2 linked regions of the Chitinimonas arctica genome follow. The protein of the gene in region 1 interacts with the protein of each later gene in a pairwise test. Links are inferred from orthologs where the notes say so. Each region holds a gene or a part of one and is shown in the gene's direction. Other genes may lie near its edges.

The links.
Region 2: the proteins of plsB (region 1) and acpP interact in binary tests that used the Escherichia coli proteins (3 or more experiments, as listed by UniProt). The link is inferred for Chitinimonas arctica from one-to-one orthologs.

The regions. Positions count from the first base shown.
Region 1 is NZ_CP041730.1:2,768,185-2,774,965, forward strand. The notes cover bases 3,643-6,781. They hold plsB (glycerol-3-phosphate 1-O-acyltransferase PlsB), read left to right. Parts: upstream 3,643-4,014; coding sequence 4,015-6,549; downstream 6,550-6,781. Other genes in these bases: metF (methylenetetrahydrofolate reductase [NAD(P)H]), read left to right, coding at 3,643-3,899; FNU76_RS12535 (pseudouridine synthase), read right to left, coding at 6,611-6,781. In the rest of the region: FNU76_RS12505 (hypothetical protein), read right to left, coding at 1-27; FNU76_RS12510 (hypothetical protein), read right to left, coding at 178-609; ahcY (adenosylhomocysteinase), read left to right, coding at 978-2,387; FNU76_RS12520 (GNAT family N-acetyltransferase), read left to right, coding at 2,475-2,975; more of metF, read left to right, coding at 3,042-3,642. UniProt on the Escherichia coli protein: Catalyzes the transfer of an acyl group from acyl-ACP to glycerol-3-phosphate (G3P) to form lysophosphatidic acid (LPA). This enzyme can utilize either acyl-CoA or acyl-ACP as the fatty acyl donor.
Region 2 is NZ_CP041730.1:3,704,294-3,710,698, forward strand. The notes cover bases 1-2,763. They hold acpP (acyl carrier protein), read left to right. Parts: upstream 1-1,143; coding sequence 1,144-1,383; downstream 1,384-2,763. Other genes in these bases: fabD (ACP S-malonyltransferase), read left to right, coding at 1-2; FNU76_RS16880 (hypothetical protein), read left to right, coding at 1-280; fabG (3-oxoacyl-ACP reductase FabG), read left to right, coding at 300-1,052; fabF (beta-ketoacyl-ACP synthase II), read left to right, coding at 1,579-2,763. Also shown: more of fabF, read left to right, coding at 2,764-2,817; FNU76_RS16900 (aminodeoxychorismate synthase component I), read left to right, coding at 2,933-4,243; FNU76_RS16905 (alpha/beta family hydrolase), read left to right, coding at 4,275-5,081; pabC (aminodeoxychorismate lyase), read left to right, coding at 5,084-5,920; FNU76_RS16915 (hypothetical protein), read left to right, coding at 5,905-6,192; FNU76_RS16920 (DUF3037 domain-containing protein), read right to left, coding at 6,175-6,405. UniProt on the Escherichia coli protein: Carrier of the growing fatty acid chain in fatty acid biosynthesis.

The DNA.
Region 1 (6,781 bases):
GCTGGAATGGATGGGCGTGACACGCATGATGGGTAGCCCCCTGATAATAAGATATTAATTGCTCACCCTAATCGAACACTTGGCTGGGCGCTTTCGTTTTTTGTACGTTTCTATAAGTTAACGACAATCGAAGGCGTGGTCGGTCGCTGAGGAGCTTTAAAAGTGATATGAAGGGGTTTAGCTTCGTATGTATTTATATGAGGGAGGGGCCACTCCCGCTAGCCATTGTTGGCGAGCGTGATAAGCCTTATAGGCGGATATCGCGGCGGTAAACGCGAGAATGCCGATTGTAGCGATCTCGGCGCCCCGGGTAAGGAAAGGAGCATTATTGAAATGTATCACGGTGATGGCGGTGTCCAGTCCGCTCAGTACGGTGGATGCGACAAACAAGGAAGCAAAGGCGAAACATCTTTTCTTGCTATTGGAAACGATCTTGCTTCCCCGGTGCGGCTTTATGGCTAATATTAGCTGAGTGCCCTCGGTAGGGGGCGGAGCTGGTGGTGGGGGAGCGACCGGGAAGGAGAAGGTCGGTCTTTCCAGGCCTTTTCCAGGCAGATTGTCGTTGTTGAATAGTGGTTGCTGCTCCAAGTCGATGGTTGCGAGTTCCAAGCTATTGATCGAATATTTATCTGTCCGCATTTTATAACTTTCATTTCCAAGTAGGAGTAAATATCAATTTACCAGCGTGATATATTTTAGAATTGTTGTCTTATGGATATCTCTTCCGGAAATAATCAGAAGCTATGGCATTTACTTAAATTGGCGTATCGCTACGCGGGCCGCGCGATAAGGGGCGGAGAGTGGCGCAGTCCGCCGTTTTGCCCTTATAATCGCTCGCTATCGGGGAGCGCTGCGAGACGCATCATAGTCCTAGGCCCGGTATCCAAAACCGCGCTCACCTGACCAACCCGTGCCGGGCACGGGATGCAAAGCAGGTGAGTCCGCATCCCGCACTACCCGGCCACAATGTTCAAGGGATGAACACCGTGGCTGACTTCAAAGACTATGTAATCGCCGATCTCTCGCTGGCCGCTTGGGGCCGCAAGGAAATCCGCATCGCCGAGACCGAAATGCCGGGCCTGATGGCGATCCGCGAGGAATTCGCCGCCAGCCAGCCGCTCAAGGGCGCGCGCATCACCGGCTCGCTGCATATGACCATCCAGACCGCCGTGCTGATCGAAACGCTGCAGGCGCTGGGTGCGAAGGTGCGCTGGGCTTCGTGCAATATCTTCTCGACCCAGGATCACGCCGCGGCCGCCATTGCCGCCACCGATACGCCGGTATTCGCCGTCAAGGGCGAGTCGTTGGCCGACTACTGGGAATACACCCATCGTATTTTCGAATGGGCCGACGGCGGCTATTCCAACATGATCCTGGACGATGGCGGCGATGCCACCGTGCTGCTGCACCTGGGCGCCCGCGCCGAGCAGGATCTCGGCGTGCTGGAAAAGCCGGGCAGCGAGGAGGAGACCGTCCTGTTCGCCTCCATCCGCGCCAAGCTGGCCGTTGATCCGCGCTGGTATTCGGTGCGGCTGGAAAAGATCATGGGCGTGACCGAAGAAACCACCACCGGCGTGCATCGCCTGTACCAGATGCATCAGCGTGGCGAATTGCGTTTCCCGGCCATCAATGTCAATGACTCGGTAACCAAGTCCAAGTTCGATAATCTCTATGGTTGCCGCGAATCGCTGGTGGACGGTATCAAGCGCGCCACCGATGTGATGATCGCCGGCAAGGTGGCCGTGGTGGCGGGCTATGGCGACGTGGGCAAGGGTTCCGCCCAAGCCTTGCGGGCACTGTCGGCCCAGGTGTGGGTAACCGAAGTCGACCCGATCTGCGCGCTGCAGGCCGCCATGGAAGGCTACCGCGTGGTCACCATGGACTACGCCGCGGACAAGGCCGATATCTTCGTGACGGCTACCGGCAACTACCAGATCATCACCCATGCGCATATGGCGAAGATGAAGGACCAGGCCATCGTCTGCAATATCGGGCACTTCGATAACGAGATCGAAGTCGCGTCGCTGGAAAAGTACCAGTGGGAAGAGATCAAGCCGCAGGTCGATCATGTTATCTTTCCCGACGGCAAGCGCATCATCCTGCTGGCCAAGGGCCGCCTGGTCAACCTGGGTTGCGGTACCGGCCACCCCAGCTATGTGATGTCGTCCAGCTTTGCCAACCAGACCATTGCGCAGATCGAGCTGTATACCCGTACCGCCGACTACCCGGTGGGCGTGTACACGCTGCCCAAGCATCTGGATGAGAAGGTCGCCCGCCTGCAGCTGAAGAAGCTGAATGTGCAGCTGACCGAGCTGACCGAAGCGCAAGCCGCCTATATCGGGGTATCGAAGTCCGGTCCCTACAAGCCGGACCACTACCGCTACTAAGCGTCGCCCGGGGCTGACCACCCCGGCCCTTATGCCGGTTACAGACAGCCGGCATAAGGGCTTTTTTTCATTTGCATCAGGATACCCATGCGCATACCTACACTGGATACCCCCCGCCTGCAGTTGATCGGACCCGATGAAAGCCATCTGGACGGCTATGCGGCCATGTATGGCGATGCGGAATCGATGCAGCACATCCGTGGCGGCCAGACGTTCGACCGTAGCGGCAGCTGGCTGAAGATCGCGACGCATGTCGGGCACTGGCAGTTGCGCGGATATGGTTTCTGGTCGGTGCGGGAGAAGGCCAGCGGCGAGATAGTCGGCCAGGCCGGGCTGATGTATCCGGCCGATAATCCGGCGCTGGAGATAGGCTGGCTGGTCGAACGCCGGCACTGGGGCAAGGGTTACGCCAGCGAGGCTGCGCAAGCTGCCCTGGACCACGCCTTCCAGGTGGTACGGGCGGAGCGGGTCATGGCGCAGATCGCACCGGCCAATACGGCCTCGCGGGCACTGGCGAGGAAGCTGGGGATGCGGGAGGACGTTGAACGCGCTGCCGGGGGGGACTTTGTTTATTGGGCAGAGCGCTAGATCGTACTTGCGCACCTCAATATGCATATTTTTCATTAGCTGGCGCAAATTACCCTGCTAGCATTCATGTATACCTATGAGCCAGCCGAGTCCGCCGTGAGCCAGACCTTCAGTTTCGAATTTTTCCCGCCCAAGACCGAGGAGGGGATAGCCAAGCTGCGCAACACCCGCCGCCAACTGGCCCAGCTTCATCCGTCGTTCTTTTCGGTCACCTTCGGCGCCGGCGGCACCACCCAGGAGGGAACCCTGGCCACCGTGCTGGAAATCCAGTCAGAGGGTTTCGAGGCCGCGCCCCATCTATCCTGCATCGGCGCGACCCGTAGCAATGTGGCGGGTCTGCTCAATACCTATAAGTCGCATGGCATCGATCGCATCGTCGCACTGCGCGGCGATATTCCCAGCGGCATGGTCGAGTTCGGCGAGTTCCGCTATGCCAATGAATTGGTCGAATTTATCCGTGCCGAGCATGGCGATTGGTTTCATATCGAAGTGGCGGCCTATCCGGAATACCATCCGCAGGCACGCAATGCCCAGGACGACCTGAACAATTTCGTGCGCAAGGCCAAGGCCGGCGCCGATTCGGCCATGACGCAGTACTTCTTCAATCCGGACGCCTACTTCGCCTTCGTCGATGAGGTGCGTGCCCGTGGCGTCGACATCCCCATCGTGCCCGGCATCATGCCGATCAATAATTTCACCCAGTTGGCCCGTTTTTCCGACAGCTGCGGCGCCGAGATTCCACGCTGGCTGCGCTTGAAGCTGCAAAGCTACGGCGACGACAGCGCGTCGATCAAGGCCTTGGGCCTGGATGTGATCACCGACCTGTGCCGCAAATTGCTGGACGGCGGCGCGCCCGGCCTGCATTTCTACACCCTGAATGCGGCAGGCAATGTATCGACGATCTGGCAGCGGCTGGGACTGTAGGGACGCTCTCGCAAGGGGTAAACTCGCTTTTTTATGCTACCGCCAGTCCGATCCAAGCATGCGCTTGGCCGGTTGGCGTTTATAATCGCGCGCTTATCCCTGCCAGTCTGGATTCATGCTCAAGTATCTCGGCCTTGATAGGCCTTTTTTATTGCTCGCGCGCAAGCTGCTGTTCAGCCTGGTGCGTACCCATGTCCTCTCCGAAGGCCCGCAGGCGCTCGGCCTGGATCCGACCAAACCGGTCTGCTACGTGCTGCAGCGACGCTTTCTCAGCAACATCCTGGTGCTGGAGAAGGAAGTGTGCGCCGCCGGCCTGCCTTCGCCGCTGGACGGCCTGTCTGCCGAAGGCGTGCGGGAAGATCGTGCCTTTTTCTTTACCAGCCGGCGCGAAGCCTGGTTCGGCCGCAGCAGCGCGAGCGGCTATTCGCCGCGCCTGGTCCGCCTGACCCAGGCGGTGCGCAGCCGACCCGAATTCGATGTGCAGCTGGTGCCGGTGAATATCCTGTGGGGGCGCACGCCGGATAAGGAAAGCTCGATCTGGAAACTGCTGTTTTCCGAGAGTTGGGCGCCGCGCGGCTCCTTGCGGCAGCTGTTCACCATCATGCTGCATGGTCGCCAGACCCTGGTGCGCTTCGGCCAGCCGCTGTCCTTGCGTGAACTGACTGCGGACGCGGAAGACGAAGAACGCGCCTTGCGCAAGGTGGCGCGCGTCTGCCGCGTGCATTTCAGACAGCAGCGCGAAATGGCCATCGGCCCCGATCTGTCGCATCGACGCACCCAGGTCGAGGGCATACTCGAAACCGAGTCGGTCAAGGCCGCCATCGAGGCCTTGGCGGCGGAGCAGGGAGGCGGCGCCAGCGCCAGCGCCTTGCTCAAGGCACAGGAAAAGGCCCGGCACTACGCCTGGGAAATCGCCGCCGACTACAGTTATCCGGTGGTGCGGGTACTGCACCGCTTCCTGACCTGGGTGTGGACGCGTCTGTACGACGGCGTGGAGGTCGGCAACTTCGATACCGTCACCGGCGTTGCGCAGGATCACGAAATCGTCTACGTGCCCTGCCACCGCAGCCATATCGATTATCTGTTGCTCAGCTATATCGTGTTCCAACACGGCCTGATGATTCCGCATATCGCGGCCGGTGCGAACCTGAACCTGCCGGTGGTGGGCGGTATCCTGCGGCGCGGCGGCGCATTCTTCCTGCGTCGTTCCTTCAAGGGTAATCCACTCTACGGCGCGGTCTTCAACGAATACCTGCATATGGTGATTGCGCGTGGCAATCCCATCGAGTATTTCGTCGAAGGCGGCCGCAGCCGGACCGGTCGATTATTGCAGCCGCGCCCCGGCATGCTGGCCATGACCGTACAGAGTTATCTACGCGATTCCAGCCGTCCCATCGTGTTCCTGCCGGTCTACGTCGGCTACGAGAAATTGTTCGAAGGCCGCAGCTATGTCGGCGAGCTGATGGGTAAGCCCAAGCAGAAGGAATCGTTGTTCAACCTGATTCTCAGCTTGCGCGAGATGAAGAAGAATTTCGGCAAGGTGCACGTCAATTTCGGCGAACCGATCAAGCTTGCCGATGTGCTGGCCGAGGCGCATCCGGATTGGCGCGGCGAGCCGCCATTGGAAGAAAGCCGACCGGCCTGGTTCACCCAATCCATCCGTCGCCTGGGCCAGCATATCGCCGACGGTATCAATAGCGCGGCGGTGGCCAATCCGGTCAACCTGATCAGCCTGGCCTTGCTGGCCACGCCGCGCCATGCCATGGACGAGGAGCAGTTGAGCGCGCAGCTGGATGGTTACCGCAAATTATTGACGGCTGTGCCTTATGCCGACCGTGCCCAGCTGACGGCGATGGATGGCCGCGCCATCATCGAACATTGCGAGCGCCTCAAATTGGTGCAGCGTCATCCGCATGCCCTTGGCGACGTGTTGCACTTCTATCCCGACGATGCGGTGCTGTGCAGCTATATGCGCAATAACGTGCTGCATTGCGTGGCCTTGCCGGCGCTGATCGCCTGCCTGTTCTCGCGCAATGCCAGCCTGAGCCGCGAGCAGTTGAGCGGGCTGACCCGGACCGTCTATCCCTTCCTGCGCGCCGAATTGTTTCTGCGCTGGCAGCCGGAGGAATTGGATGAGGCGCTGGATGCCTATCTGGCGGCCTTGGTCGAGATGGGTTGGCTAGGGGCCAGTGCTGGGCGTGAAGGCATTTATAACGCCCCGAATATGAATAGCGACGAGTACGCCCAGCTGGCGCTGCTGGGCCAGGCGGTCAGACCTACCCTGGTGCGCTATTTCATTTCGCTGTCGGTATTGACCCAGCAAGGCAGCGGCGTGGTCGGCGCGGACGAGCTGGAGGCGCTCTGCCATCTGCTGGCCCAGCGCTTGAGCCTGTTGCGGGAATTCAATGCGCCGGAATTCTTCGACAGGGCGATTTTCCGTACCTTTATCGGCACGCTTAAACAAGCGGGCCTGGCGGTGGAGGACGAGGCCGGCAAGCTGGCCTTCAATGGCCCCTTGCGGGCCGCCGCATCGGAATCGCGCTATGTATTGCCGCCGGATGTGCGGCAAAGCGTGCTGCACCTGACCCGGCTGGACCGGGCCACGGTGGAGCAGGCGCTGGCCCGCCTGGCCAGCAAAGGGAGTGCCTAGCGCCAGGGGGCGAATGCCCCCGGCCTAGTGCCACCATTCCGTCGAATCGACGGAAACGCGTTTAGAACTTCTCGTCCGGCCGCAGGTAGCGCCACTGCCCCAGCGGCAGGTCGGAGAGGGGGATGCGGCCGATGCGGATGCGCTTGAGGCCCACCACCTTGAGGCCGACCAGTTCGCACATGCGGCGGATCTGGCGCTTCTTGCCCTCGCGCAGTACGAAGCGCAGCTGGTC
Region 2 (6,405 bases), 930 kb from region 1 along the record:
GAATCGCATCATCGCTACCTACCAAAGCATGCGCCTGGCGGACAAGCTGTTCGTGCCGGTGGCCTTGCTATTGGCCGTGTTGCGGCTATCCGATGGTGTACGGCATGGGCAGGTGTGGGCCTTTGCCGCCGGTATCGGTTTCGCCGCCTACGCCGTGGGGAAATTCCTGCAATACCATGACGCCGAGACCCGCGCGGCGGGTGGCCGGGCCATGACGCTGCAAGCGGCGGGCATAGGCTTATGGCTGGCATCCATGATCTGGCGGTTTGCCGTCGATTGATTTTTACTCGCAACAAGGAATACGACGCATGTCTCTGCAAGGCAAAGTCGCGCTGGTTACCGGCGCATCGCGCGGCATCGGTCGTGCCATCGCCGAAACGCTGGCGCGCGATGGGGCGACCGTGATCGGCACCGCCACCAGCGCAGCCGGCGCACAAGCCATTACGGACTATCTGCAGGCCGCCGGCCTGGGTGGCATCGGCCTGGCGCTGGACGTCAACGACAGCGCCGCCGTCGAAGCGGCCCTGGCCGAGATCGAAAAGCAACACGGTCCTATCGCTTTACTGGTCAACAACGCCGGCATCACGCGCGATCAATTGCTGATGCGCATGAAGGAAGACGACTGGGATGCAGTGCTGGATACCAATCTCCGTTCGGTATATCGGCTGTCCAAAGCGGTATTGCGTGGCATGATGAAGGCCCGCTGGGGCCGCATCATCAGTATTGCCTCGGTGGTCGGCAGCGCCGGCTCGGCGGGGCAAACCAACTACGCCGCCGCCAAGGCTGGCATGATGGGTTTCACCAAGTCGCTGGCACGCGAGGTGGGAAGCCGCAATATCACGGTGAACTGCGTGGCGCCCGGCTTTATCGATACCGATATGACGGCGGGCCTCGCGGACGACTACAAGCAGAAGCTGTTGACCCAGATTCCGCTGGAGCGGCTGGGCCAACCACAGGAGATCGCCGATGCGGTCGGTTTCCTCGCCAGCGACAAAGCTGCTTACGTGACCGGCACCACGCTGCACGTGAACGGCGGCATGTTTATGAATTAACGGGGGAATTTCCCCTTTTACTTGCGTGACGCGTTTTTTGCTAGAATGCGGGCGCTTTTGACCATCCAACACGAAAGGCTTGGGTTCAAGAATGGAAAATATCGAACAACGCGTGAAGAAGATCGTCGCCGAGCAATTGGGCGTCAACGAAGCCGACATCAAAATCGACTCCTCTTTCGTTGAAGACCTGGGTGCCGACTCCCTCGACACCGTTGAACTCGTGATGGCGCTCGAAGAAGAATTCGAGTGCGAAATTCCGGATGAAGAAGCCGAAAAGATCACCAATGTTCAGCAGGCCATCGACTACGTCAAGGGTCACCCGGCTAAGTAAGCGTGATGGGTGATACGCCATGCCCCCTGTGGACATGGGCCAGTTGAACCGGACAAGACCCCTGTGCGATAGCATCGTGCAGGGGTCTTGTTGTATAAATCGCTTGATTTGAGCAGTTGCTAGTTCGGCAACGGTAGCGCGCCCGGCCGTCGATCGTCGGTGCGGCCGCCAAGCCATATGATTAGGAAGACAGCTATGTCCAAACGCAGAGTCGTCGTTACCGGCCTGGGTCTTATTTCGCCAATCGGCAACGACGTCGCCACCGGCTGGGGCAATCTGCTCGCCGGGATGTCCGGTGTCAGCCGCATCACCCGCTTCGACGCCAGCGACCTGGCCTGCCAGATCGCCGCCGAAGTAAAGGGTTTCGATGTAAGCCAGTACATGTCGGCCAAGGATGCACGCCGCATGGACCTGTTCATGCATTACGGCATTGCCGCCGCTTTCCAGGCCGTGGCCGACGCCGGCCTGGACGATGCCGGCATCGATCCGAACCGTATCGGCGTCAATATCGGCTCGGGCATCGGCGGCTTGGGCATGATAGAAGACACCGACGGTGTCCTCCGCGAGCAGGGCCCGCGCAAGGTCACACCGTTTTTCATTCCCGGCACCATCATCAATATGGTGGCGGGCCAGGTATCGATCATGAAGGGCTTTCGCGGCCCTACCTATGGCATCGTCTCGGCCTGTACCACCGGTGCGCATTGCATCGGCGACGCAGCCCGCATGATCCAGTACGGCGATGCGGACGTGATGGTGGCGGGTGGGGCGGAAAGCGCCATTACCCGGTTGGGCATCGCCGGCTTTGCCTCGGCACGGGCGATGTCCACCCGCAACGATGACCCGGCCACGGCCTCGCGTCCCTGGGATACCGGCCGCGACGGCTTTGTGATGGGCGAGGGTGCCGGTGTGCTGGTGCTGGAAGAGTACGAACACGCCAAGAAGCGTGGCGCCACCATCTATGCCGAACTGGCCGGTTTTGGCATGAGCAGCGATGCCTACCATATGACCGCTCCCAGCGAAGACGGCGAAGGCGCCGCGCGCGGCATGAGCAATGCACTCAAGGACGCCGGCCTCAACGCCGACCAGGTGCAGTACGTGAATGCGCACGGGACCTCCACGCCGCTGGGCGACCTGGCCGAAACCGTCGCCATCAAGCGCTGCTTCGGCGACCACGCCGGCAAGCTGGCGGTGAACTCGACCAAGTCCATGGTTGGCCATCTCCTGGGCGGGGCAGGGGGCGTTGAAGCGGTGTACTCCGCCTTGGCCATCCACCATCAGGTCAGCCCGCCCACCATCAATCTGCATGACCAGGACCCGGCCTGCGATCTCGACTACGTGGCCAACACGGCGCGCGAGATGCGGATCGATGTTGCCATGTCCAACTCCTTCGGCTTTGGCGGTACCAACGGTACGCTGGTGTTCAAGCGGGTTTAAATGGATTGGCGAGGTAGGGGAGGCATCGCGAAATACGGACATTGCGCAAGCTGACGCTTGCCAAACCCGGGCTCACACGGGAGACTGCGCAGCGTTTCCCTCAGCCTGTCGTGCGATGCCTACCCTAGCGCTTACTGCCGCGCCCGATCTTCTGGCGCTGGCGGCGGCCCATCCGGCCGTATTTCCGTATCTACTGCAGTCGGCCGGCGATAACGGCTGGGATATCCTGTTTGCCCTACCCGAGGCGGTGCGCGTGTATGCCGCCCACGAGGGGCGGGACTTGCAGGCCGATCTGGCGGCCATCCAGGTGGCGCCGCGAGCGGAAGGCAACCGTTCAGCCCGTATACCCTTTACCGGCGGCTGGTTCACCTATCTCGGTTACGAATGGCTGGAGACGCTGGAACCCCGTGTCGCAGCCCGAGCCGACGATGGGTTTCCCTTGGGACTGCTGGCGCGCGTGCCGGCTGCCATCGCGCTGGACCGGCATAGCGGCCAGGCCCATCTGGTGGCGGAAACCGACGAACAGATGGCCCGCCTGCAAGCCTTGCTGGCCGAACCGGTGGATTTCAGCGCCAAGCACATCGTGCTGGCCGGCTTGAGCGAAGACGACCCGCAAGCCTTTCTCGACGGCGCGCTGCGCTGCAAGCAATACATCCGCGATGGCGATGTATTCCAGGTCAATCTCTCGCGTGGATGGGATGCGCAGCTGGGCGGCGGCGCCGGACCGCTGGATCTGTTCGCCCGTTTGCGCCAAGCCAATCCGGCGCCGTTCTCGGCCTATGTCGATTTCGGCGGCGGGCAGGCCGTGGTCAGTTCCTCGCCGGAGCGGCTGGTTCGTATCGACCACCACGCCAGGGTGGAAACCAGGCCCATCGCCGGCACCCATCCCCGCTCGGCCGATCCGCTTGAAGACGAAGCACAGAAGGCGCGCATGCTGGCATCCGCCAAGGAGCGGGCCGAACATATCATGCTGATCGACCTGGAGCGCAACGACCTGGGGCGCCTTGCCGTGCCGGGCACCGTCAAGGTCGATGCGCTGATGGAGGTGAGCAGCTACACCTATGTCCATCATCTGGAATCGACCGTCAGCTGCACCATCCAGTCCGGCCGCAATGTGGCCGACGTGGTGCGCGCCCTGTTCCCCGGCGGCACCATCACCGGTTGTCCCAAGGTGCGCTGCATGCAGATCATCCGGGAGTTGGAAGACCGGCCGCGCCGCGCCTATACCGGCAGTCTCGGCTATATCAACCTGGATGGGTCGCTGGATCTGAATATTCTGATCCGCACCTTTATGCAGGACGGCGATATGCTGTATTTCCGCGCCGGCGCCGGCATCGTGGCCGATAGCGATCCGGACCGTGAACTGCAGGAGACCCGTGCCAAGGCGCGGGGATTGTTGCGCGCCCTGGGTATCCACCATTCGTAGGAACAGCAGTCGCTTGGATAGGAGAGCGAGCATGTCGGGCAAACTGGCACGCCTTGTCGGCGTATTGGGGTTGACTGTGGTGACATTGAATAGCGCTTTTGCCGAGGAAAAGCCGGCAGGCGCCGCCGGTACCATCAGCCTCGATACACCGCGCGGCGCCAAGCTGGAACTGATCGCCGACCTACCGGAGGGCAAAGGGCCATTCCCGGCGCTGATCCTGGCGCCGGGCACCCTTTACCATATGCGCCAACCGCTGCTGGCACGCCTCGCGGAGGACCTGCGCGGCCGGGGCGTGGCCGTGCTGCGCTTCGATTGGGCTTATTTCAGCCGGGACAAGAAGTCAGGCCTGCCCGGCGAAGGCAATGCCGACGAGCTGGAGGATATGCGCACGGTGCTGAATTTCGCCCGTCAGGACAAGCGCCTGGACGGCAAGCGAATGATGCTGGGCGGCAAATCGCTGGGCTCCCTGGTGGGCTGGCGGGTCTTTCGGTCCGCGCCGGAGCTGCAAGCCGCGCTGCTGCTCACGCCGGTATGCAGCCGTGAGAATCAACAGGGTGTGCCGGTAGCCGAAATGGATGCCAATTACCCTGGATTGGCGGAGGAAAAGCGTCCGCTGGCGCTGGTTTCCGGCGAGCGCGACCCGCTCTGCCACAATCCCATCTTGTACAGCGCCTTGAGCCGGGCCGTTCGGCCGGTGCGGGTAAGCATTATCGGCGGCGACCACGGTTTCCGCCTCGGCGATGGCAAGGATGCCGCCACCCTGGCGCAGAACGAGCGCAACCTGGCCCTGGCGGTCCATGCCGCCAGCGATTTTGTGCTCACCGTCCTCAAGCCTTGAACATGCACGATATCTTGGTCGATGGCATCGCGCCCGCCACGGTCTCGCCGCGCGACCGTGGCCTGGCGTATGGCGACGGGGTTTTTCGGACCCTGCGCTGCCAGGAGGGCCGCCTGCTGGCTTGGCCGCGCCACTACCGCAAATTGCAGGCCGATTGCGCCGTATTGGGGCTGGACTGCCCATCCGAAGCGCGCTGGTTGGCAGATATTGCCCAGCTTGCGCCTACCACCGCTGCAATCAAGCTGACCGTGACACGCGGCGTGGGCGCGCGCGGCTATGCCTGCGACCCGGCCGCGCCGGTCACGCGGCTGGTGCAAGCCGGCCCCTTGCCCGATTACTCCGCCGTACAGCGCCAAGGGGCAAGGGTGCGCCTTTGCGATTGGTTGCTGGGCAGCCAGCCCGGCCTGGCCGGCGTCAAGCACCTGAACCGGCTCGATCAGGTGATGGCGCGGCGCGAATGGCAGGACCCCACGATATTCGACGGTTTGATGCGCAATGGCCGCGATGAGCTGGTGGAAGGGGTCATCAGCAATGTGTTCCTGCTGCGCGGCGATTGCTTGCTGACCCACCCCCTGACCGATTGCGGCGTGGCCGGCGTGCTGCGCGAACTGGTGCTGGAAGTGGCTGCGGCGCAGGGGCTGCAAGTGCTGCTGCAAGCCTTTGACCTCACCGCCCTGACCCACGCCGATGCGTTGCTGCTGAGCAATAGCCTGGCGGGCGTGCTACCCGTCGCCCAGTGTGGTTCAATGAGCTGGCATGATTTTCGCATTGCGGAGCGGCTGAATCTTGCCATCTCCCGTATCGCCTTCGAGGAAAGCCTTCCATGTTCACCCGCCTAGTCCTGCTCGCCCTATTGAGTCCCGTCGCCTTTGCCGCACCATCCAAATCCAAGGCCGAACCCATCGTGCTGGCGGACAAGTATTCACCCATCTTCTACGAGCATCTACAGGGCAAGGAAAGAACCCGCTGCGAGCAATATGTGCGGGAATTGACGCTGATGGCCAAACGCCAGCAAATGGGCATCCGGCCCGGCGATGCCACCAAGATGACGGCCAAGCGGCAGTTGATAGAAGCGAACTACGATAAGTATTGTCTACGCTTGCAGAAGTAAAGGGGCATTCACAAAGTCCAGAAGCTCTTGCTCGCACGCGGATACCAAAACGGAAACGTGGCCGCTCCGCAATTCGTCCACGATGTCCGAGTAGGCCTTAAAGCGCTCGCCAGACCGTTCTGGTGGCGGCTCCACGGCGAAAAGTACCTGATCCGGCAAAAGCTTGCGCGCCCGAAGACGGCGTAACTTTTGCAACCAGGCGTCACCATGCTC